3 regions of the Sodalis sp. RH22 genome follow, and region 3 is predicted to be linked to each of the others. Evidence: predicted binding sites of a transcription regulator. Region 3 holds the regulator's gene; each other region holds the start of a gene.
The links. Region 3 encodes PhoB, which activates phosphate uptake and scavenging genes when phosphate is short. Its sites were predicted from a motif close to CTGTCATAAAACTGNCNNAT; they were not measured.

Region 1: ugpB (sn-glycerol-3-phosphate ABC transporter substrate-binding protein UgpB) is a predicted target of PhoB. The motif match lies at 2,434-2,453, and genes of this name have one in related genera.
Region 2: opgB (phosphatidylglycerol--membrane-oligosaccharide glycerophosphotransferase) is a predicted target of PhoB. The motif match lies at 2,435-2,454, and genes of this name have one in related genera.

What each region holds. Positions count from the first base shown of each region.
Region 1 covers NZ_CP178731.1:4,184,665-4,192,883, forward strand. The annotation lists gene livG (high-affinity branched-chain amino acid ABC transporter ATP-binding protein LivG) at 1-195, shown strand, start outside; gene livF (high-affinity branched-chain amino acid ABC transporter ATP-binding protein LivF) at 195-914, shown strand; gene ugpB (sn-glycerol-3-phosphate ABC transporter substrate-binding protein UgpB) at 2,528-3,847, shown strand; gene ugpA (sn-glycerol-3-phosphate ABC transporter permease UgpA) at 3,913-4,803, shown strand; gene ugpE (sn-glycerol-3-phosphate ABC transporter permease UgpE) at 4,800-5,645, shown strand; gene ACL2XN_RS18980 (sn-glycerol-3-phosphate import ATP-binding protein UgpC) at 5,652-6,728, shown strand; gene ugpQ (glycerophosphodiester phosphodiesterase) at 6,725-7,474, shown strand; gene ACL2XN_RS18990 (DUF2756 domain-containing protein) at 7,642-7,935, opposite strand; gene ggt (gamma-glutamyltransferase) at 8,151-8,219, shown strand, end outside.
Region 2 covers NZ_CP178731.1:1,913,675-1,921,893, forward strand. The annotation lists gene ACL2XN_RS08640 (TonB-dependent siderophore receptor) at 1-677, opposite strand, end outside; partial or broken gene ACL2XN_RS08645 (helix-turn-helix transcriptional regulator) at 996-1,241, opposite strand; gene ACL2XN_RS08650 (nuclear transport factor 2 family protein) at 1,767-2,204, shown strand; gene opgB (phosphatidylglycerol--membrane-oligosaccharide glycerophosphotransferase) at 2,582-4,459, shown strand; gene ACL2XN_RS08660 (ABC transporter substrate-binding protein) at 4,888-5,718, shown strand; gene ACL2XN_RS08665 (amino acid ABC transporter ATP-binding protein) at 5,732-6,562, shown strand; gene ACL2XN_RS08670 (amino acid ABC transporter permease) at 6,562-7,371, shown strand; gene ACL2XN_RS08675 (amino acid ABC transporter permease) at 7,361-8,050, shown strand; gene ACL2XN_RS08680 (ABC transporter ATP-binding protein) at 8,136-8,219, opposite strand, start outside.
Region 3 covers NZ_CP178731.1:2,556,971-2,565,189, forward strand. The annotation lists gene ACL2XN_RS11735 (cobalamin-independent methionine synthase II family protein) at 1-159, opposite strand, end outside; gene ACL2XN_RS11740 (PstS family phosphate ABC transporter substrate-binding protein) at 410-1,348, opposite strand; gene phoR (phosphate regulon sensor histidine kinase PhoR) at 1,345-2,682, opposite strand; gene phoB (phosphate response regulator transcription factor PhoB) at 2,707-3,396, opposite strand; gene sbcD (exonuclease subunit SbcD) at 3,608-4,921, shown strand; gene ACL2XN_RS11760 (AAA family ATPase) at 4,918-8,219, shown strand, end outside.

The DNA.
Region 1 (8,219 bases), 1.6 Mb from region 3:
CTGAACCTGCTGATTGCCGAACTGCGGTCACAGCATAATGTATCGGTGTTATTGATTGAGCATGATATGAAGTTGGTGATGGGTATTTCCGATCGCATTTATGTGGTTAACCAGGGCATGCCGTTGGCAAAGGGTACGCCCGCCGAGATTCGCAGTAACCCGGACGTGATTCGGGCCTATTTGGGAGAGGCCTGATGACTCAGGATACCGCTATGCTGTCATTGCACCGGGTGTCGGCGCATTACGGTAAAATCCAGGCGTTGCATGAGGTGAGCCTGCATATTAATCCGGGCGAGATCGTGACGCTTATCGGCGCCAACGGCGCCGGCAAAACCACGTTGTTGGGTACGCTGTGTGGTGATCCGCGCGCCTCCAAGGGCCGGATTATGTTTGAGGGCGGCGATATTACCGATTGGCCGACGGCGCGGATCATGCGTGCCTCGATTGCCATCGTGCCGGAAGGGCGGCGGGTGTTTTCGCGGATGACGGTGGAAGAGAACCTGGCGATGGGGGGGTTCTTTGCCGACCGTCCGCAGTATCAGCAGCGGATTAAGCGGGTGTTCGAGCTTTTCCCGCGTTTGTATGAGCGTCGTGTGCAGCGCGCGGGCACCATGTCCGGGGGCGAGCAGCAGATGCTGGCCATTGGGCGGGCGTTGATGAGCCAGCCGCGATTGCTGCTGCTGGATGAGCCTTCGCTGGGACTGGCGCCGATTATTATCCAGCAGATATTCGATACCATCGAGCAGTTGCGTCAGGAGGGGATGACCATTTTCCTGGTGGAGCAGAATGCGAACCAGGCGCTGAAACTGGCTGACCGCGGCTATGTGTTGGAAAACGGCCATGTGGTGCTGGAGGATAGCGGCGAGGCGTTGCTGGCGAACGAGGCGGTGCGCAGCGCTTATCTGGGCGGGTGAGGTTATGTTGCCGCGGCGAGGGTTTGGCTGATGCTTGCGGGGAGGTTTATGTTGCCGCGGCGAGGGTTTGGCCTGATGCTTGCGGGGAGATTTATGTTACCGCGGTGAGGGTTTGGCTGACGCTTGCGGGGAGGTTTATGTTGCCGCGGCGAGGGTTTGGCTGATGCTTGCGGGTGAGGTTTATGTTGCCGCGGCGAGGGCTTGGCTGATGCTTGCGGGGAGGTTTATGTTGCCGCGGCTGGGGTTTCGCTGACACTTGCGGGTGAGGTTTATGTTGCCGCGGCGAGGGCTTCGCTTGCCATGCGTTCGGCTATTTTATGTCGTGCCGGGTGCCGGCAAGCGACAAGGAGGCCGTACCGCGACGGCCTCCTTGACCTCCGCGCGTCCGGCAGATCGTGCGCCGCTGCGCGGTGCCCGGCATCACCCATCCCGGCTTGTGGACCGCCCGGCATGCGCTCCCGGCGCAGCCCGGGCTTTCGCCGCTCCCGGCGGCTCATCCAGCCGTGACGTGCGCCGCCGGCGCACTCTATGCCGGCACCACGTCAACACCATCGCCTGCCAGCAAAACAGCGTTTTGGGGTCCTTAGCGGTATGCGCTTACCGGGAAAGGTCTCAGTATTCGTTTTGCGCTAATGTTTACAGGCTGATGGCTAATGGCTGAAAGCGTAATGCTTAATGTTAAAACTCAAAACTCAAAACTCAAAACTCAAAATTGAATGATGAATGTCATATGTCATAACTGCATAACTACATAACTGCATAACTGCATAACTGCATAACTGCATAACTGCATAACTGCATAACTGCATAACTGCATAACTGCATGACTGCATGACTGATAAGTCTCTTTCGGTATGCCTGCTTTTCGCTATGTCAGCGGCATTCCAGACCCGTTGCATTCTGTAATGGTTAACCGTATCCCGGCGCCAGACCTTATCCCAAGCATCAGCGCCGCTGTTGTTTCATAATATGCGGTGCGAACAGCGACATGGGGACCGGCATAAAGCGCGCTGACGGCGCCTGTGACCCCGGCATGAGCCGCCGGGAGCGGCGAAAGGCCCGGTAGCGCCGGGAGCGCATACCGGGCCGGTGCATCACGGGGGCATGGGCGGCGGAAGGCATCGCGCAGCGACGCGCGACCTGCCGGGCGCGCGGAGGTCAAGGAGGCCGTCGCGGTACGGCCTCTTTGTCGCTTGCCGGCACCCGGCATTCCATATAACCGCCGAACGCACGGCAAGCGAAACCTTCTCCGAAACGACATAAACCTCCCCGCCTCCCGCCTCCCGCCGTCAGTCGCCAGCAGCCAGCAGATTCATTGTGATGCTTGCCGGCCCGCCTGTAAGCTCAAAGCGCAGCGGGCCTGCCGCGCCGGGGTGCGCTCCGGTGAACTGATACTGCCGCTTCGCCCCCATCGGCAGGCTTTCCCGCTGGGAATTAAGGGCGTTAAGCCGACTCGCCGGTTAATTTTGACACCGTCAGGCCCGCCTGGCGACGCGCTGGGCGGAGAATTCGCCGCGCGCTGTCACCCCGCTGTCATAAGGGTGTTATTTTTCTGTCATTTCAGCATGTCATGTTACAGGCCGATGAACTTTTCCGGCATTCAGGAGCATGGCATGTTGAAGCACTCAATTCGTATCGCCGCCTTAAGCGTGGCGTTGACGCTGGCCGTGAGCACCAGCGCCCAGGCAGTGACCGAAATTCCTTTCTGGCATTCAATGGATAGCGTGCTGGGCACCGAGGTGGATTCCCTGGCCGCGCGCTTTAACCAGACGCATCCTGATTATCATGTCGTGCCGGTGTACAAGGGGAATTACGAGCAGGGCCTGACGGCGGGCATCGCGGCATTCCGTACCGGCACCGCGCCGGCGATTTTGCAGGTGTATGAAGTCGGCACCGCCACCATGATGGCCAGCAAGGCCTATAAGCCGGTGTACCAGGTGTTTGAACAGGCCGGCATCAAGAATGACGAGTCGGCGTTTGTGCCCACCGTTTCCGGCTACTACAGCGACAGTAAGACCGGGCATCTGCTGTCCCAACCCTTCAACAGCTCGACCCCGGTATTGTATTACAACAAGGACGCCTTTAAAAAAGCCGGACTGGATCCGGAACATGCCCCGCAAACCTGGCAGGAACTGGCCGCGGCGGCCGCTAAACTGCGCGCCAGCGGTATGGCATGCGGTTATGCCAGCGGCTGGCAGGGTTGGATCCAAATCGAGAACTTCAGCGCCTGGCATGGCCTGCCGGTGGCGACCAAGGATAACGGCTTTGCCGGCAACGACGCGGAGCTGATTTTTAATAAGCCCGAGCAGGTGAAACATATCCAATTGCTGTCGGACATGAACAAGAAAGGGGATTTCAGCTATTTCGGCCGTAAGGACGAGTCCACCGAGAAGTTTTACAACGGCTCATGCGGCATGACCACCGCCTCGTCAGGCTCCCTGGCCGCGATTCGCCAGTATGCCAAGTTTAATTACGGCGTGGGTATGATGCCGTATGACGCCGACGTGAAGAACGCGCCGCAAAACGCCATTATCGGCGGCGCCAGCCTGTGGGTGATGAGCGGTAAGGATGACGCGACCTATAAAGGGGTGGCGGAGTTCCTGCAGTTCCTTGCCCAGCCTGATATCGCCGCCGAGTGGCATCAGAAAACCGGTTACCTGCCCATCACCACCGCCGCGTATGAGCTGACCCGATCCCAGGGTTTTTATGACAAAAACCCCGGCGCCGATATCGCCACCCGCCAGATGCTGAATAAACCGCCGTTGCCGTTCACCAAAGGCATGCGGTTGGGCAATATGCAGCAAATCCGCACCGTGGTGGACGAAGAGCTGGAACGCGTCTGGACCGGCAAGGCCACGCCTCAGGAGGCCCTGGACAGCGCGGTTAAACGCGGCAACCAGTTGCTGCGCCGGTTTGAACAATCGCTGAAGTAAACCTCAGTTGGCGACCCGCCGCGCCGTGCGGCGGGTACATTTTTGCATTGCGGGTTGGGTTGTTTATGGCTATCGCGCCCCATCGCGGATTCAAACAACGCTGGCTGGCCTATCTTCTGGTGCTGCCGCAGTTGGTGATTACCGCGATTTTTTTTCTTTGGCCGGCGGGGACCGCGCTGTGGTATTCGGTGCAGCGGGTGGACCCGTTCGGAATAGAGAATACCTTTGTCGGCCTGGATAATTTTGTCCAGCTGACACAGGATGAATATTATCTGGATTCCCTGGTCACGACGCTTATCTTCAGCGGCCTGGTGACCGGCATCGGCCTGCTGGTGGCGCTGTTGCTGGCGGCGCTGGTGGATTATGTGCTGCGCGGCAAACGTATTTACCAGACGCTGCTGCTATTGCCCTACGCGGTGGCGCCGGCGGTGGCTGCGGTATTATGGATGTTCCTGTTCAGCCCCGGGCTGGGGCTTATCGCCTATCTGCTTAATAATCTGGGGTATCACTGGAATCATGCGCAAAACAGCGGGCAGGCGATGTTCCTGGTGGTGCTGATCTCCATCTGGCAGCAGGTAAGCTATAACTTTTTGTTTTTCCTCGCCGCGCTGCAATCCATTCCGCGTTCACTGGTGGAGGCCGCAGCCATCGACGGCGCCGGCCCGGTACGGCGATTTATCGATTTATCGCTGCCGCTTATCACGCCGGTGAGCTTTTTCCTGCTGGTCATCAACCTGGTGTACGCTTTTTTCGATACCTTTCCGGTCATCGACGCGGCAACCGCCGGCGGGCCGGTGCAGGCCACCACTACCCTGATTTACAAAATCTACCGCGAGGGTTTTGCCGGCCTGGATCTCTCCAGTTCCGCCGCGCAGTCGGTGGTGCTGATGATGGTGGTGATTGTGCTGACGGTCATCCAGTTTCGTTTTGTCGAGCGTAAGGTGCGATATCAATGATAGAACATCGCCGCGGACTGGATATCTTCAGCCATTTAATACTGATACTAAGCGTTGCCGTTATTCTGCTGCCGTTATATATCGCGCTGGTGGCGGCCACCATGGACAACCGCCAGGTGTTCCAGGTGCCGTTGAGCCTGGTGCCGGGCAGCCATCTGTGGGAAAACATCCGCCATGTCTGGCAAGAGGGCGTGGGCAGCCAGGCGGTGCCGTTCAGCCGGCTGCTGTTCAATAGCTTGGTCATGGCGCTGGGAATCACCCTGGGCAAGATCAGCGTGTCGATGTTATCCGCCTACGCCATCGTTTATTTTCGCTTTCCATTGCGCAACCTGTTTTTCTGGCTGATCTTCATGACGCTGATGCTGCCGGTGGAAGTGCGTATTTTTCCCACCGTCGATGTGATAGCCAATCTGCATTTGCTTGATAGCTATACCGGCCTGACGTTGCCGTTGATGGCATCCGCCACCGCAACATTCCTGTTCCGCCAGTTCTTTATGACCATTCCCCATGAACTGCTGGAGGCGGCGCGCATCGACGGCGCCGGGCCGCTGCGGTTTTTGTGGGATATCCTGCTGCCGCTGTCGAAAACCAATCTGGCGGCGCTGTTTGTGATCATCTTTATCTACGGCTGGAACCAGTATCTGTGGCCGATCCTGATTATCAACAACAGCGCGATGGGCACCGCGGTGGCGGGCATCCGCAGCATGATCGCCAGCGGCGACAGCGCCACGCAATGGAATTATGTGATGGCGGCGATGCTGCTGACCATGATCCCGCCCCTGGCAATCGTATTGCTGATGCAGCGCTGGTTTGTGCGCGGCCTGGTTGATAGCGAGAAATAAAACATTATGGCGAGTTTGATTTTACAAGCGGTCGAAAAGACCTATGACGGCAAGACGTCGGTGATAGCGCCCTTAAACCTGGACGTGGCCGACGGGGAGTTTATCGTACTGGTCGGGCCTTCCGGCTGCGGCAAATCGACCCTGCTGCGCATGGTCGCGGGGCTGGAGAGCGTCAGCAGCGGCGATATTTATATTGATGGCGAACGGGTGACGGAGCGTGAACCTAAGGATCGCGGCATTGCCATGGTGTTTCAGAATTATGCGCTCTACCCCCATATGAGCGTCTATGACAATATGGCCTACGGCCTGAAAATTCGCGGTTTCGGCAAACAGCATATCCAACGGCTGGTGGAGCGCGTGGCGCAGATATTGGAACTTGGGGAACTGCTGAAACGCAAGCCGCGCGAACTGTCCGGCGGGCAGCGCCAGCGCGTGGCGATGGGGCGAGCGCTGGTGCGGGAGCCGGCGGTATTCCTGTTTGATGAGCCGTTATCCAATCTTGACGCCAAATTACGCACCCAGATGCGGCTGGAACTGCAAATACTGCATCGGCGGCTGAGGACCACCAGTCTGTATGTGACCCACGATCAGGTAGAGGCCATGACGCTGGCGGAGCGGGTGATCGTAATGAATAAGGGGCGGGTGGAGCAAATCGGCACCCCGACGGAGATTTATCGCCGCCCGGCATCGCTGTTTGTCGCCGGTTTTATGGGGTCTCCCGCCATGAATTTGCTGCCGGGACGCGTAAGCGAGGATGGCGGCAGCTTCCAGGTCAGCGGCGGCCCGTCGCTGCCCTTGCCCGCCGTCGGCGCGCAATGGCGCGGGCGCGAGTTGACCGCGGGTATCCGTCCGGAGCATATTGAACAGTCAGGGCGCGCAACTGACGGCCCGGCGCTGGAAATTATTTCACTTGAGCAACTGGGTGCGGATAACCTGGTCCATGGGCGCTGGGGTGGGCGTTCCATGGTGATACGACTGCCGCATGATGAGCAGCCCGCCATTGGGACGATACTTTATTTACGGTGTCCTGCCCATGCATGGCACTTTTTTGATCCCTTAAGCGGATCCCGGGTGGACTTATGACAAAAAACTGGCCTTATCCGACCATCGTCGCGCATCGCGGCGGCGGCTCGCTGGCACCTGAAAACACCCTGGCGGCCATTGATACCGGCGCACGCTATGGCCATAAAATGATTGAGCTGGATGCGAAGCTTTCAGCCGACGGACAGATTTTTTTATTGCATGACGATACGCTGGATCGTACCAGCAACGGCCATGGCATCGCCGGCCACTTTGCCTGGGACGATCTGGCGCTGCTGGATGCCGGGGCCTGGTTCAACGATAAGTTCCGCGGCGAACCCTTGCCGCTGCTGGCGGACGTTGCCGCCCGCTGCGAGCGGCATGGCCTGGCGGTGAATATCGAAATCAAACCCACCACCGGCACCGATATCGGCACCGGTCGGGCCGTGGCGCAGGCGGCGGTTCAGCTGTGGCAAGAGTGCGACGTACCGCCGCTGTTGTCCTCGTTTTCCGTCGACGCGCTGGCGGCCGCTTTGCAGGTTGCTCCCCAACTGCCGCGCGGGTTGTTGCTGCACTTTTGGGATGATAATTGGCCGCGGCTCGCCCAGGAACTCCAGTGCAGCGCGCTGCACCTGAATCATGAAGTGCTGACTGAAGAGCGGGTGGCGAAAATCACCGATGCCGGCCTGCATATCCTGGCTTATACCGTGAATAGCCCTTATAGAGCGCGCGCCCTGCTGAGCTGGGGGGTTGATACCCTGTGTACTGACCGGATTGATTTGATCGGGCCCAATTTTGCCAATAGCTAGCGCCACCTTTTAGCTATGCGGGCGCGCTGACGCCTGGCATGCTGACATCCTATATCCTGCGAACCGCCAGGCCGCCACCGGTAGGGTCCGCGGCATAAACCCGCACCAACCCGGGCTCCTCGCCTGACGACAGGCACCGCGAATTTCGCGCCGGGTTGACCCCTGGCTCAGGGATTTTGCTGCGGCTGTTTTAGCGGCGTGTTCTGCTGCGCCCGCTGACGATCGTTGTTAAGCTGCGATTGCAGCTGGCTGCGCTGCTGTTGCTGCTGGGCTTGCTGCTGTTGCTGCAAGCGGAGCTGCTGCTGCTGCGCGCTGGATTGCATCTGCTGTTTCAACTGTTGCTGGGCCGGGCTTTGCGCAAACGGATCGTTGCGCTGCGCGGGCGTGAGGGGTTTAACCGCCGCCGTAACCGCAAACGACGCCAGCATGACCGGCAGCAATAGCCAAAAATAGGTTTTCATGAGTGGCTCCGTGATGATGACTTTATCATTTTAACCGTTAAACGCGCCAAACGCAGGGTGAAGCGTGCGTATTTGCGTGCGGCGTCCCAGGTAAATATTGAAACTGCCGTTAAATTGGTTAATAAGTAAATAAATAAAACCATCAGGAAGAAAACCTTATGCCTATTCTTTCCTCCGGTCGCTTGTTGTCGCTGGTCCTTGCCCTGTTGCTGATCATGCCGCCTGCCGGCGCCGCGCCGTTGTCCTACGGCATTGAAAATGATATCCAGCATCCGGTGTATGCC
Region 2 (8,219 bases), 640 kb from region 3:
TGATCGTACTGGGTATCGCTATGGCGCGTGATGCCCGTCAGGCGGAACGCCCATTGATCGCTGACGGCGCCGGTATAGTCGAACGCCGCGCCGGTGGTGGCGTTATTGCCGGCCATCAGCTTGATATGCCCTTCGCTGGCAAAACGGGGGCGTCTGGACGTCATCATCACCAGGCCGCCGGGAATGGTCTGGCCGTAAAGCGCCGACGACGGACCGCGAATCACATCGACGCGCTCCAGGAACCAGGGATCGATTTGCAGGTTGTTATAGCTGCCGCCGTCGCTCATCAACCGCAGGCCGTCCAGGAAGGTATTATTGGTATCGCCGCCGTGGAATCCGCGCAGGGAAACGGTCTCGTAGCGGGTCGCGCCGCCGGCGAAGTTGGTAAATACCCCCGGCGTATAATTCAACGCGCTGTTCACCGTCAGGGCGGCCTGATCGTCCATTTGCCGGCGCGTCACCACCGACACCGACTGGCCGGTGGTAATCAGCGGCTGATCGGTTTTGGTCGCTCCGCGGCTGGTGTTGGCTGTGTAGCCCCGGGTCGGCGCATCGGCGCTGTCGGCCGTCTGGGCCGCGGTAACCACCAGGGTATCCTCGGCATAGGTGAATAACGGCGCCGCGAAAGCGAGTGAACACAGCAGAGTGGAACGTGTTAAGCGCAAGACCCTTCTCATTATATCTTTCCATTGACAGGTGAATGAAATTGAAACTAAATGAGAATTATTATCTTTCTTATTTATTGATTCAAGAAATAATTTAACACATTTAAGGAATTGGCCGGAACGGCAAGGCTTACGCGGGGCGGGATGGCGGCTGCGAGACGTTGCTACGCCTCGATACGGCAATGGAAAGGGTTAGTCTAAGATGGCCTGGCGGCGGTAGGCTTAACCCCGTTTTTGCCAGTCGGCAGCGTCTTTTTCTTCTTTTTCTTCTTTTTCTTCTTTTTCTTCTTCTCCTTCATTCGACGCCAGACGCATATTGGCCGATGCCGCGTGCGAGACATACAGCGCCAGCAGCGCGGCGGCAAACTCATCGTCCAGCGTGTAGAAATAGCATTCGGGTACGTTCAGGATGCGGGCAAACGCACAGCAGGTTTCAAAATTGGGACGATATATCCCATTTTCATACTGACTAATTCTGGAACGGGCGGTGGACTCATCGATGCCAGCCATGACCGCCAGCTTTTCCTGTGTCAGCTGGGCCCTGTGCCGGGCTTCTTTCAGGCGTTTTGGAATCATCTTCAAATATGAGTAAAGTTAGCTTGATAATCTGTTTAGCATCACTTAACATCAGAGTTGTTTAGAATAACTAAACACTTTATAAGAATAGAACACACATCAGGGTGAGGGCCGGCAATTGCCGGCCTGATTTTGTGCTGTGTGTAACGCCATCATTCCACTCAGTAAATTTCCCCTGCCCCGCAAAAATCCCGTGCTTTTAATAATTTCCGAGTTTTTTGATCTTTTCTGATTGCTATGACCGCCACGCAATGTCAATCAGGGGTTTACACCCGGTGGCACAGATTGCCGTGGTAGTAATAATTTATTAATGCCAAAAATTGTGAGTTTAATCACATTGAAACGCTTGCCGCCATCCCGCACAATGTTCCGCGGACAATTGCTTGAGATAATTTCAAAACAATGTTTTATTAAAAATAAATAAAAACTATTTTTTTTGAAATACATGAGATCAGTCACAACGGTAACCTCATGAAATTGGTTAGCATTGCCCCTCTTTAACGATGTCACTGGTAAGGAATAACCATGTATAAAATTGCAGGCGCGGCCCTTCTTTCATTGCTGTTGAGCAGCAGCTGTTTCGCCCAAAGCGCCGATGCCACGGCGGTAACCAAGGCGGTGGAAACCATGCGTCAGGCCATGGTCAGCGCCAAGAAAGCCGATCTGGAGAAAGTGGGCGCGCCGACGCTGAGCTACGGCCACTCCAGCGGTAAAATCCAGAACAACGCCGAATTTGTCGATGCCATCGTCACCGGTCAATCCAAATTCCTGACGCTGGATCTCAAAGACCAAACCGTGCAGGTCGACGGCGACGTGGCCATCGTCAGGCATATCCTGCAGGCGAAAACCGCAGACGGCGGCAAGCCGGGCGAAGTGAAAATCGGCGTCATGCAGGTATGGCAGAAAAATGCGGCGGGCGCCTGGAAGCTCCTGGCGCGCCAGGCCTATTCATTGCCTAAATAAACCCCTGCCAGCGCGGCTCTCGGATATGAGGGCCGCTGCGTCGTTTTCCCCGCGCCCACCGGGCTTTCCGCTGTAAAAAAAATGTAACTTTTTGTCAACGCAAAAAGAATTCATCTCCTGCTTTTTAGCCGAGCGGTGAAGTTTTACTGTTTTAAATCAATTGATTAAAAAAATAATTTCTTGTATTTCGCCGTTCAATTCTTTTTACCCGCACCACCCGCCGGCGCGGCTTGTCACAAAACGGTAATGAAATCTCGCGCCGTAGCGGATTAATTGCTATACAGATAACTATCACCCATCCCTTACCGGAAGACCGCCTTGAAACGCTGCTGCTATAGCCGGAGGTATTTCCCTTACTGCCCGATGGAGGGAGAACAATGTCAGCGGAAACCCTGTCGATAGTATTATTTATAGCGGCGGTTATTATTTATTCAACGAAAGCCAAAAAAAATAAATATTTGTTTTCATTAGTGCTGTTTGTTTTAGGTATTTATATTCTGCTTAATTTAGTCAGGGTCGCCAGTAATTACTTTACCGGCGCCGGCATCAATGATTCGGTGCTGTATACCCTGACCAGCAGTTTAACCGGCGCCGGATTAGGCAAGTACATCCTGCCCTTTGCCGGTTTCATCCTGGCTTCCCTGCTGGTGTTCAGCCTGATGTCATGGCTGTTGCTATTCAGAAAAGCCGGCGGCGGCCGTACGGCTTACGGCCTGCTGGCTCTCGTTTTGGCCGTGGTCGCCGTGATTGCCACGCCGGCCAGCGGTGAAATTGCCGGCCTGGTTAAATCCCAGTTGGCAAGCGGCGATACGGACTTTAATACCTATTACAGAACCCCGTCCAAAACACTGGCGAAAGACAGCCCCAACCTTATTTATATCTATGCCGAAAGCCTGGAAAGAACCTATTTCGATCAGGACGCCTTTGCCGGTTTAACCACCGAGCTTAACAGTCAGAAAAACGATGCTATAGATTTCAGCAATACTACCCAATTGCCCGGCACCGGCTACACCATTGCCGGAATGGTGGCGTCGCAGTGCGGCATTCCGTTATTCGCCCCCTTTGACGGCAATGCCTCAAGTTCGTTATCGACCTTTTACCCCCATGATATTTGCCTGGGCGATATACTGCAGGCTTCCGGTTACGATACCTATTTTTACCAGGGGGCCGATATGGCGTTTGCCGGTAAAGGCCTGTTCCTGAAGTCCCATGGTTTTGAGCATATCTATGGTTTCCAGGAGCTTAAGGGACTGGTCAAGGATCCCGACTACCGCAACGAGTGGGGCTGGTATGACGATACCCTGCTGGATCTGGTCTATGATAAATTTATTGCGCTGTCGCAACAAAAACAGCGGTTTGCCTTATTTGCGCTGACCGTCGACACCCATCATCCGGACGGATATATTTCGCGATCCTGCACCAATCGCTCCTATGCGTATGACAATATGGAAAACAGCTCCCTAAGCGCCGTGGCCTGCAGCCAGGAGCATATCGCGGGGCTTATCAAAAAAATCCGCGCATCGGGCTATTTCAAAAACACGGTGATCGTGGTGTCTTCCGATCACCTGGCCATGAACAATACCGCCTATGATATTTTAAATCAGCACGACAGAAAGGATCTGTTCTTTATCCTGCGCGGCGACAAGGAGCAGCCCCAGGTCAGTAATGTCAAGCGCAGCACGCTGGATAACGGCGCGACTGTATTGGATGTGCTGGGGGGCGATAACTATATCGGCCTGGGCCGGAGCAGTTTATCCTCCACATCGTTATCAACCTATTTTTTAAATCTCGATGATAAGATAACCGCATGGATACCGGATGTTATCCGGCAGTGGGATTTCCCGACCAAGATAAAAAAATATAAAATTGATGTAAATGCCAAAACCATCGGCTTTTCCGGCGTTCAATTTAAAATACCGTTGATTTTAAAAATTGATAAAAATAATATTGAGCCGATGTTCGACGTGTATTTATCCGCACCGTTAAAACAGCAATTGGCGAAATTGAATGCCCGGGATAAATTTTTATGGATTGATGACTGTAATAAAATGGCCGATATTTGGGATCCATCGCTGAGCCAGGTAACCAATTATTGTGTCGCCGTCGGCAACCTGAGCACCCAGCCGAACATCGTTAAAATCGACTCCGACGTGTATCGCGGCAAGGTGTCGTTCAAAAAACTGCCGCAGGGCGATGAGGCGCAGTTTGAGCAGACCGTCGGCAGACTGAACTTATCCGCTCCCGCGACCAATTAACCCCCTGGCACCGGACGGGGGTTGCAGCGCCGGTGATAGCGCCCGCCGGTTTAGCCTGCCGCCCCTGTCCCGGCGATAAAATGCCGCAGCGATGGTTATTTATTAAACATCCTCATGCTGCGGTTTGATAAAATATCCCGCGCCACCGGCTTCAATTCATTTCTTATTATCTTGAGTAATAATTATTATTCTTATTTGAATCGCGCGCGGTGCCGCGCCCGCGCCCCGTGTTCACTGGCATAAATGCCCGCCGGCCACTGGCCCGATAGGTCATAAGTTATTCTTATGCTTAGTGGTGATAAACATATGCTTTTTTATACGTGGTTAATTATCGTTGCCTATGTAATATTCCTCAGCAGAAAACCAGCGCCATGGAATAACCCCATGAAGTGGTTAAATTATATTAAAATTATATCAAGGAAAAGCAAATGGCCTTATTCATTAATAGCCGGCCTTCAGCGTTATCGCTGCTGACTGTGTTAGCGTTAGGCAGTATCGTCTCCGTTGCCGCCCATGCCGACCAGTTGGCCAATATCAAGCAGGCCGGCGTTATTCGTGTCGCCACCTTCGATTCCAACCCGCCGTTTGGTTCCGTCGATGCCAAAACCCATAATATCGTCGGCTACGACGTGGACTTTGCCAAGGCGCTGGCAGACGCGCTGGGCGTGAAGCTGGAGCTGGTGCCCACCAATCCGGCCAACCGCATTCCTCTGCTGCAGTCGGGTAAAGCCGATATTATCGTGGCCGACATTACCATCACGCCGGAGCGGGCCAAGGTCATTGATTTTTCCATTCCCTATTTTGTCACCGGGCAGCAGTTCCTGGTGCCGGTAAACTCGCCGGATAAACTGGACGGTTACGCCAACGCGCGTATCGGCGCGGTAAAGGGCACCACCGGCGAGCAGGAATTGCATCATCGTTTCCCGAATGCGCGCGTCTTGTCCTATGATGATATTCCGCTGGCGCTGACGGCGCTGCGCAACGGCAACGTGCAGGCCATCACCCAGGACAGCACCATCCTCGCCGGCCTGCTCGACGGCGCGCCGGATAAAGCCAAATATAAAGTGCTGCCGGAGCTGCTGAGTAAAGAAGAGATCGGCGTCGGGGTGAAAAAAGACGAGACCGCGTTGCTCACCTTCGTTAATAACGAGCTGCTGAAACTGGAAAAAAACGGCCAGGCTACCTCCATCTATAATAATTGGTTCGGACCCCAGACCAAATCGCCTCAACCGCGTCTGTTTACCATAACAGCGAAATAATCAGGCAGAATCAATGCAATCCCAGTACGACAATCTGCAACCATCCGCCGCCCCGGTGGCGGATACCCCTGCCCCACATACCATCCCCGCCGTCGAGTTCCGCCAGGTTGATAAATTTTTCGGCCCCCACTACGTGATCCGCCAGGTGGATTTCAGCGTCGGACGCGGCGAGGTGGTGGCGATTTGCGGCCCCTCGGGGTCGGGGAAATCCACCCTGATACGCCTGATCAACCAGCTGGAAACCGTAAGCGGAGGTGAAATCCTGATCGACGGCCATCCCACCTCGGCGTTGAAAGGCCGCGCGCTGCGTGAACTTCGCACCCATATCGGTTTTGTGTTCCAGCAGTTTAATCTCTACGGCCATCTTAACGCCCTGGATAATGTCAGCCTGGCGCTGATCACCGTGCACGGCTGGACGCGGGCGAAAGCGCATGACAAAGCGCAGAGTCTGCTGGAGCGGGTGGGATTGGGCGATAAGGCGTCTTTTCTGCCGTCCCAGCTGTCCGGCGGCCAGCAGCAGCGGGTAGCGATTGCCCGCGCCCTGGTCACAGACCCGACGCTGATTCTTTTTGATGAGCCGACCTCGGCGCTGGACCCGGAAATGATCGGCGAAGTGCTGCAGGTAATGCAGGAACTGGCCCATAGCGGCATCACCATGGTGGTGGTCACCCATGAAATGAGCTTCGCCCGCGAAATAGCCGATCGGGTGGTGTTTATGGACGGCGGCGTCATCCTGGAACAGGCCGACCCGGAGACTTTTTTCAGCGCGCCGGTGCACCCGCGCGCGCAGCGTTTTTTGCAGAAGGTGCTTAATCCGCTGCATGCGCGCCTGGAGGAGAGCTGATGGCCTGGCACCTGGATTGGGCCGGCGTGCTGACCGGCCAGCCCTGGCAATGGATCCTGTCCGGCTTTGCCGCCACCTTGTACGTCACCTTGTTCGGTTGCCTGGCGGCGACGCTGATAACCCTATTGATGCTGGCGCTGCGCCTGGCGCCGGGGCCGATTGGCCGCGCCCTGGCGGCGGCGTTTGTCTCGGTGTTTCGCAACACGCCGCTGCTGGTGCAATTATTGTTCTGGTATTTTGCCGCCTGGGGCGCGCTGCCGCAAGGCGTGCGCCTGTACATCGGCGATATGCACCCCTGGTCGATTCTGCCGGGCAACGTACTGTGGCTGGCGCCGGAATTCCTTTGCGCCGCCTGGGGATTGTCGCTGTTCTGCGCGGCGTTTTTGCTGGAGGAAATCCAGGCGGGGTTGAACTCCGTGCCGCCGGGACAAACGGAGGCCGCGCTATCGCAAGGGTTCAGCCAGTGGCAAATCCTGTGCCATGTGCTGTTGCCGCAGGGACTGCTCAATGCCTGGCAGCCCCTGGTCGGACAATACCTGAACCTGATGAAGCTTTCGTCGCTGGCCAGCGGCATCAGCTTCGCCGAATTGACCTATCAGATAGGCCGGGTGGAGAGTTTTAACGCCCACGCGCTTGAGGCGTTTGCGGTGGGCACCGGGCTTTATCTGCTCTTGGGCGTGGCGATGGGATCCCTGCTGATATATATGGGCCCAAAGCGCCGCGACGGCAGGCAACCGCTGTTGCCCGCGGCCGGCCTCGATGCGCCGCCGGCCGGCAATCCGATAAGCGGAGCTCGCCATGACCTTTAATATCGACGTGATCCTCGCTAACCTGACCTACCTGCTATGGGGACGCCTGGCCGACGGCCAGCCGGGCGGCGTGCTGCTGACGCTGATGATGGCGCTGTGCGCCGGCGCGCTGGCGCTGGCGCTCGGCGTCACGCTGGCGTGCCTGGCCTGGCGCTATCCGGGCTGGACGCGCCGGGCGCTGTTTATCTGGGCTGAAATCATTCGCGGCATTCCGCTGATTTTTGTTATCTTCTGGCTGTTTTTCCTGCTGCCCATCCTGTTCGGCGGCTCGATACCCGGTCCGCTGACGGTGATTCTGGCCCTGGCCTGGTTTACCTCGGCGGCGGTGATGCATACCACGCTCGCCGGCCTGAACGCCCTGCCTGCGGGACAGGTGGAAGCGGGCCTTGCCTCGGGACTGGGCGAGTGGCAAATCCTGCGCCGGGTTTTATTGCCGCAGGCCATGCCCAATCTGCTGCCGTCTTATATCGGGCTGATGGTCTCCCTGATCAAGGACACCTCGCTGGCGTTTATCGTTAACGTGCCGGAGCTGACCACCGTGGCGGGCCAGGTCAATAACCGCGAACAGATCTATCCCACCGAGATTTTTATCTTTATCGGCGTCATTTATTACCTGCTGTGTTATGGCCTGTCCCTGCTGGCCACCCGACTGGGCGCGCCGAAGCCGCTGTCCCGGTAGCGCCCCGCCCGGCGCGTGGGCGGATGCTGCGCCATCCTTACCCGGCGCGGGTGCTTCACCGGATTCGCTCCCGCGCCGGGCACCATTACAGCATATGGCGCCGGGCCTCGGTCCGCACCCGGTGAAGCACCTGTTGTTTAATGTCGCTGTAGCCTGGGGCCTGCGCCAG
Region 3 (8,219 bases):
CAGTTCCACCACCCGGCGGATCTCGGTATCCTCGACGGCACGCAGCTGCGCGGGAGTAATGGCCCCTTGCTGCAACTGCCTGCGGGCCTGTTTAATCGCCTCGGGGCGTAATAAACTGCCCACCACATCAGCGCGAAAGGGAGGCGTATTTCTTTGCATGTTTGAGCTCCGGCGTTATTTTGCCGGCCTGGACAAGGCCCGCAAGATAATAAGATTTAATGAATAGTTCAGGATGTAAACTTTCCCGGTGGGCAATAGTTTCCGTCGGTGACATATAGACATCCGGACGTCTATAATGCCCGCATCCATACTAGCACGCGGCGGCGCATCGCCATGGCGAAGAAAATTCACCCGTGTTGAACATTATTCATGATCACCCGCGGGCGACGGCCCACCCTGCCGACACACCTCATTGCAGCCCGATATCCCGGCGCGCCTGTAGCCTTATGGGTTCAGGCAAGGGCTGGTAGCCGCCCTGGCGGGCGAGGTTTTGGCCCTGGGGCGACAAAATACGGTCCATAAAGGCGGCGGTGACCGGCGCCAATGGGGTATCAGGGGGCTTATTCAGATAAATATAGAGATAGCGCACCAGCGGATAGTCGCCGTTAAGCAAGGCCGACTCGTCCGGCGTCACCTGGCGGCCGGCCTCGTCGGTTAACGGCAGGATCCGCACGCCGGCGGTATGAAACCCCATGCCGGCGTAACCAATGGCGTTGCGCGACGCGCTTACCGCCTGCGCCACCGAAGCCGACCCGGGCAGTTCATTGACTGATGCCAGCAGGTCACCGCCGCACAGCACGCGCTGGCGGAAAAAACCATAGGTACCGGAGGCGGAATTGCGGCCATAGCGCAGCAGGGCCATATCGGCCCACCGCCCGGTTAGGCCGAGTTCCCCCCAGCGGGTGACGGCAGGGGCGTCGCCGCAGCTGCGGGTGATGGAAAAAATGGCGTCCAACTGGCGCAGGCGCAACCTGGGCAGGGGGTTATCCTGGTTGACTATAATCACCAGCGCATCCAAGGCCACCGGCACCGCCAGGGGCGGGTAGCCGTAATGGCGCTGGAACGCGGCGATTTCAGTCGCGTTCATCATGCGGCTCATCGGCCCGATTTGCGCCGTGCCCGCGGCCAGCGCCGTCGCCGCCGTCGCCGATCCGCCCGCCTGGATCTGCACGCCGACATCCGGATAGTCATGTCTGAAATCCGCCGCCCACAGGGCCATCATATTCGCCAGCGTATCGGAACCGCTGCTGGTGAGGCTACCCGACAGCACCGACAGCGGCCGCGCCGCCGCCGGCAGGGTCAACAGCAGGCAGAGCAGCCAGCCCAGGGTTTTTACAGCTTTTATCATCGGGATTTGACACGTGAAGGAGAAGTGGGGTTATTTTCGGCCAGGACGGGGAGGACAATCAACCGGTTGGGCAAGGTAAAAAAGAAGCGGGTACCCGCGCCCGGCTCGCTGATAACATCAAGATGGGCGTCATGATTGCCGAGCGCGTGCTTAACGATGGCAAGCCCAAGGCCGCTGCCGCCGGTCTGGCGCGAACGGGCTTTGTCAACCCGGTAAAAACGCTCGGTCAGGCGCGGTAAATGCTCCGGGGCGATGCCCGGCCCGTTATCGCTGACCTGAAACTGCGCGCCCTCAGCGGTACGCTGCCAGCACACCTCGATGCGGGTGCCCGGCGGCGTATGGATGACCGCATTGTATATCAGGTTCGACATCGCGCTGCGCAGCTGATCCTCATTGCCGCGCACCAGCAACTGTTCATTAACCCGGAACACGATCTCATGCCGTTCCTGGCTGAGCGCCCCGGCGCTTTGCTGCAGGCGCTTGAGAATGGCCGGAATATCGACGCGTTCATTGACCTCGCCCTGGGGCGCGGCCTCGATACGGGATAACACCAGCAACTGCTTGACCAGGCGCTCCATGCGCTGCGTCTGATCCTGCATAGTGTGGATGGCCTTGGCGCGCATGGCTTCATCCATATCCTGGTCGTTCATCATTTCCAGATATCCCTGCAACACCGTCAGCGGCGTACGCAGTTCATGGCTGGCATTGGCGAAAAAGTTGCGCCTGGCGCCTTCCAGCTGGCGCATCTGGGTCACGTCGCGGGCCACCATTAACAGCTGGTCGTCGGTATAGGGCATCACGCGGAATTCAACGTAACGTTGCTTATTGAGCAGCAGGGTCAAGGGGCGCTCGAACGACTGGCCCTGGATATAGCTGTTGAATTCGGGATAGCGCAGCAGGTTAAGGATATGCTGGCCGTTGTCTTCCGGCCAGCGAAACCCGAGCAGCTGCTGCGCCAGGCCGTTGCACCAGAAAATATGGCCGTCGTCGGTCAACATCACCAGCGCATCAGGCAAGGTTTCCGCGCCGCTGCGAAAGCGTTTGAACAATGTCGCCAGTTCACGCCGCCGCCGCCGGTGGCGCAACTGCATCTGATGCAGGCCATAGAACAGCGGTTCCCAGCTTCCCCGCCCTTCCGGCGGCGTATGCCGGAGATCGACCCATAACCAGCGGGACAGCCGCAGTTGGTAATAATAGTTGCGCACCAGCGCGGCCAGCAGCGCCGCCACCAACAGCCAGGCCAGGTGGCCGACAAAAAGCGACAACAGCAGGGCCGGCAGGCAAAACAGCCCCAGTTCCAGCAAAATCTTACGCCAGGATAAACGTTCCAGCACCGGCAGAGCTCCCCTTATACCGCGCTAATAGCGCGCGGAAAAACGATAGCCGGTGCCGCGGACCGTCTGCACCATCCGATCGTGACCGCCGGTTTCCAGCGCTTTGCGCAGGCGGCGAATATGCACATCAACCGTCCGGTCCTCAACATACACATTAGTGCCCCAGACATGATTTAACAACTGTTCCCGGCTATATACCCGCTCGGGATGGGTCATGAAAAAGTGCAGCAGTTTAAATTCGGTCGGTCCCATCTCCAGGGCCAGTTCGTTGGAGGTTACCCGGTGCGACGACGGATCCAGGCTTAAGCCCTGCAGCTCAATCTTATCTTCCACCGCCATCGGCGAAATACGGCGCATCACCGCCTTGATCCTGGCCAGCAGCTCCTTGGGCGAGAACGGTTTGGTGATATAATCATCGGCGCCCACTTCCAGCCCCCGCACCCGGTCTTCCTCCTCGCCGCGCGCGGTCAGCATCATGACCGGAATATCGCGGGTCAATACCTCGCGTTTCATATGTTTGATAAATTGAATTCCCGAACCGCCTGGCAACATCCAGTCGAGCAATACCAGATCCGGATAAGGCTCCGCCATACGGCTGACCGCCGTGCCGTAGTCTTCGGCTTCGATGGGCTGGAAGCCATTCTGTTCAAGTACGAAGCACACCATTTCACGAATCGGCGCTTCGTCTTCCACGACTAATATGCGTTTTGCCATTTTTTCCTGCCATTAATCTCTGCGGTTAACGTGCCCGGGCATTATGCGTCACTTTTATGACAGATTTATTAAAATCAGCCCATCGTGCCAGAAGCATAGCGGATGGCGGTTTTTTTTCGTCCCGGGTTGCCAAATTAACAGCTTTACGTCGGCATCGCCCGGGGTAAGGTTTATACTCTCGCCCTGACTTTTACACTCTGGCTGGAGCGTCATGCGGATCATTCACACTTCTGACTGGCATCTGGGTCAGTCGTTTTTCACCAAAAACCGCGCCCGGGAGCACCGCGCCTTCCTGCAATGGCTGGTGGCGCAGGTGGCAGAACGGGATATCGACGCGGTGATCGTGGCCGGCGATATCTTTGATACCGGCACCCCGCCCAGCTATGCCCGCGAACTGTTCAATCGTTTCGTGGTGGCGTTGCAGCCGACCGGTTGCCAGCTGATCATACTGGCGGGCAATCATGACGCGGTGGCGACACTGAACGAATCCCGGGCGCTGCTGGCCTGCATGCATACCCGGGTTATCGCCGGCGGCGGGTTCGGCGCCCGGGACGATGACGACAACGCCGACGGCGACCGCGAAGACAGCGGCGGGCAACCGGTTTTTGTACTGAACGATCGTAGTGGAAAGCCGGGGGCGATACTGTGCGCCATCCCCTTTTTACGCCCGCGGGATGTGCTGACCAGCCGCGCCGGAGAATCGGGGGATGATAAACAGCGGGCGCTGATGGACGCCATCGCCGCATATTACCAGGCGCTATATGACCGGGCGCTGGCCCTGCGCGCCAAGTTGCCCGGCCGGCTGCCGATTATCGCCACCGGACACCTGACCACTGTGGGCGCCGCCACCACCGATTCGGTACGCGATATTTATATCGGCAGCCTGGACGCGTTTCCCGCCCAGCTGTTTCCTCCGGCGGATTATATCGCCCTCGGCCATATCCACCGCCCGCAGTGCGTGGGCGGACAGCAGCATATCCGCTATTGCGGTTCGCCCATCGCCTTGAGTTTTGATGAGACCGGGCAGCCCAAGCAGATCAATATAGTCAGTTTCGACGCCGGGGGCGTGGCGGACATTTCCCCGGTTTTGATCCCGGAGACCCAGGCCCTGCGCCTGATAAAAGGCGACCTGGCGGACATCGAGGCGCAGTTGCGCTCGTTTAGCGATTACCCGGGGCCCACGCCCGTCTGGCTGGATATCGAGGTGGTGACAGACGCCTGGCTGAATGATATCCAGCAGCGTATCCAGCAGTTGGCGGCCGATTTGCCGGTGGAAATCGTGCTGTTGCGCCGTAACCGCGAGCAGCGGCTGTCGGCACTGGCGCGCCGGCAACGGGAAACGCTGGTCGAACTGAGCGCCGGGGACGTGTTTGAGCGGCGCCTGGCGCTGATCCCCTCCCCCGCGCCGGAGAACCTGGACGCCATACGCTTGCTCTATCGCCAGGTAACGGCGGACGTACAGCAAGGCGCCGCGGCGGAAAACCCGCCGGCGCCGGATGCCGCAACCAAAGGAGACGCCCGGTGAAAATCCTGACGCTGCGGCTGAAAAACATCAATGCGCTCAGGGGCGAGTGGAAAATTGATTTTACTGCCGACCCCTTCGACCGCGCCAGCCTGTTTGCCATTACCGGTCCCACCGGCGCCGGCAAGACCACTATTCTTGACGCCATCTGCCTGGCGCTGTATCACCGCACGCCCCGCCTGGACGCGTTGCCCGGCCAGGAATTGATGACCCGGCTGACCGCCGAATCGCTGGCGGAAGTCGAGTTTTCGGTCAAGGGCGTGGGCTATCGCGCCTTCTGGAGCCAGCGCCGGGCGAAAAACAGCCCGCAGGGCAAACTGCAAAACGCCAGGGTCGAACTGGCGCGTTTGGCCGACGGCGCCATCCTGGCGGATAAAATCAGCGATAAGCTGCGCCTGACCACCGAACTGACCGGCCTGGATTTCGCGCGTTTTACCAAATCGGTGCTGCTGGCGCAGGGGGATTTCGCCGCATTTTTAAACGCCGATGCGAAAAATCGCGCCGAACTGCTGGAGGAACTGACCGGCACCGATATCTACGGCCGCATTTCCGCTGAAATTTTCGAACGCCATAAAACGGTGCGCGGGGAACTGGAGGCACTGCGTACGCGCGCCGCCGCCATCGAACTATTGAGCGAACCCCAACTGCGGGAACTTGACGCCGAGCTGGATAGCCTGCGCCTGGAGCAGGCCCGGCTGAACGCCGAACAATCGCAGTCGCAACAGCATCACGCCTGGCTGGAGCGGCAGCGCCAGTTGACCGGCGCCCTGGCGCAGGCACAGGCCCAGCGCCAGGCCGCGCAGGCGGCGGCGCAGGAAGCACAGGCGCCGCTGGCGCGACTGGCGCGCGGCGAACCGGCGGAATCCCTGCGCCCCCTGCTCGACGATCGGCAGCGCAGCGCCGTGGACCTGGAACGGGCTGAGCAGGAGCTCGCCCGCGCCTGCGCGATGGATCTGCAAAGCCAGCAGGCGCTGCAACCGCTGCGGGAGCAGGCGGATACCGCCCGGCGGCGCTGGGAGCAGCACGCCCGGCATCAGTTGGCGCAACAGCAGTTGATAAACGACCATCTCGTGCCGCTGGACCAGAAAATCGCCGGGCTGGAGCAACAGGCCGCGCAACAGGAGGAACAGCGGTTAGCCCAAACGGAACAGCAGCGGAAACGACAGGCGCTGCAGGCGCTGAAACAACAACAACATCAGGAGGCCGGGCAACAGGCGCAGCTTGTCGCCCGCTATCTGCTTGAGCATGCCGCCTGCCGGCAATGGGGCGGGCAGCTCCCCCTCTGGCGCGAGCTGTTTGCCCGCCGCCGGCGCGAACAGCGCGACATCGACGAACTGGCCCGGCAAGACGCGCAAATCATGCGGGAACTTGAACAACTCGATATTGCGCGCCAGAAGGAACTCAGCGCGTCGCAGGCCTGCCGGCAACGGGTAATGACCTTCACGGCGCAGTTGGCGGAACGTCAGGGCCTGCACGATGAGCAGGAATCCCGGTTCCCGTTGGCCGCGCTGCGCGCCGACTGGCAGCACAGCCAGCAGCAGCGCGGCCGGCGCGCCCTGATGTCGTCCCTGCTGCCGCAAATGGAGCGTGTAAGCCGCGATCTGGCGGCCAACCGCACGCGGGAAGATCAACTGCGACGCGACTGCGACGATATTACCGCCGCGCTGGCGGCGCTGCGGCGCGCCGAGGCGGATAAGTCCGCCCTGCTGGACGAAATGACCGCGCGCCATCGCCTGGAAATGCATATCGTCTCGCTCGGGGAACTGCGCGGAGCGTTGCGACCGGGGGATCCCTGCCCCCTATGCGGCGCCACCGAGCATCCCGGCATCGCCCTATACCAGGACCTGCAGCCGCAACACACCGATCGGCGGCGGCAGGAACTGCTGCCGGAGGTGGAGCGGCTCAAGGCCGAAGTGGTGGCGGCGTTTACCCGTCTCGAGATGCTGCAGCAGGAGCAGCGCCAGGCGACGGCGCAACAGGTACGCCTGCAAGAGGAACTGGCGTTGCTGGACGACGCCTGGCGACAGGCCGCCGCCGGGCTGGATCTGGCGCCCGGCGAACACGCCGCCGCCTGGCTGGCTGAGCAGGACGCGCATGAGCAGGCATTGGCCCGGCAGTTGGAGGCGCGTGAACAGGACAACCAGGGGCTGCAGGCGGCCCGCGACGCCCTTGCCCAGGCCGACGGCGAATGGCAACGGCTCGACGCCCGTCTGGCGCTGAATGCCCAGCAGAAGGATGCGGTGACCCAACGTCTGCGGCAAACGCAGCAGCGCCGTCAGGAACAACAGCAACGGATGGACGAACTGGCGGCGCAAAGCAGCGAGGCTCTCGCCCAACTGGGACTGACCCTGCCGGCGGATTCCGCGGTTGACGCCTGGCTGGCCGAACGCCAGGAGGAGTGGCGGCAGTGGCAGTATCAGCAAGAGCGCGAACAGACGCTGAAAAACGACCTTATCGCGCTGGAAGGCGAACTGCGCGGCCACCGGGAAGCCCAGGCCGAACTGGCGCAACAGTTGGCCGACCTCGCGCAGCGGCAGCAGACAACCGGCAACGCGCTGCGCCTGGCGCGTGAAGAACGCCGCAAACTGGCCGGCGATGACAGCGTGGCGCAGCTCAACGCCCAACTGAGCACACGGGCCGGGGAAGTGGAGCGGGACCGGCGGCAGTCCGAACTCAGTGTACAGCAGGCGCAGGAAAAGCTGCATCTGCTGGCCGGTGAAATCCGCTCGCAGCGGCGGCGGCTTGAGGAACTGACACAACAAGCGCAGCAGGCGGCGACGGCGCTGCGGCAGGCGCTGGCAAACAGCCCGTACGCCGGGCTGGCCGAGCTGCAGGCGGCCCTGTTGCCCGGGCAGGAGCGGGACCGGCTGCGTGAGCTGCGCGAGAAAATAAAGGAAGAGCGGCAGCGCGCGGAGGTGATGTGGCAGCAGGCGGAGCTGGCGCTGCGGCAACACCATGACGATCGTCCCGCCACCCTGGACGAGGCTGCCGACTCTGCCGCCGTGGAGCGAACGTTGGCCGATATTAAGGCATTATTATGGGAGTTGGCGCGGCGGCAAGGCCAGCTACAGCAGCAACTGGCAAGCCACCGCCAGCGCCAGCGCGATCAGCAGAGCCTGATGGCGGAAATCAGCGCGGGCGAAGGCCGCTACGCCGACTGGAGCTATCTCAACGAGCTGATTGGCTCCAAAGAGGGCGACAAGTTCCGTAAGTTCGCCCAGGGTCTGACGCTTGAGCACCTGATTTATCTGGCGAACCAGCAGTTGTCCCGCCTGCACGGCCGCTATCAGCTGCAGCGCAA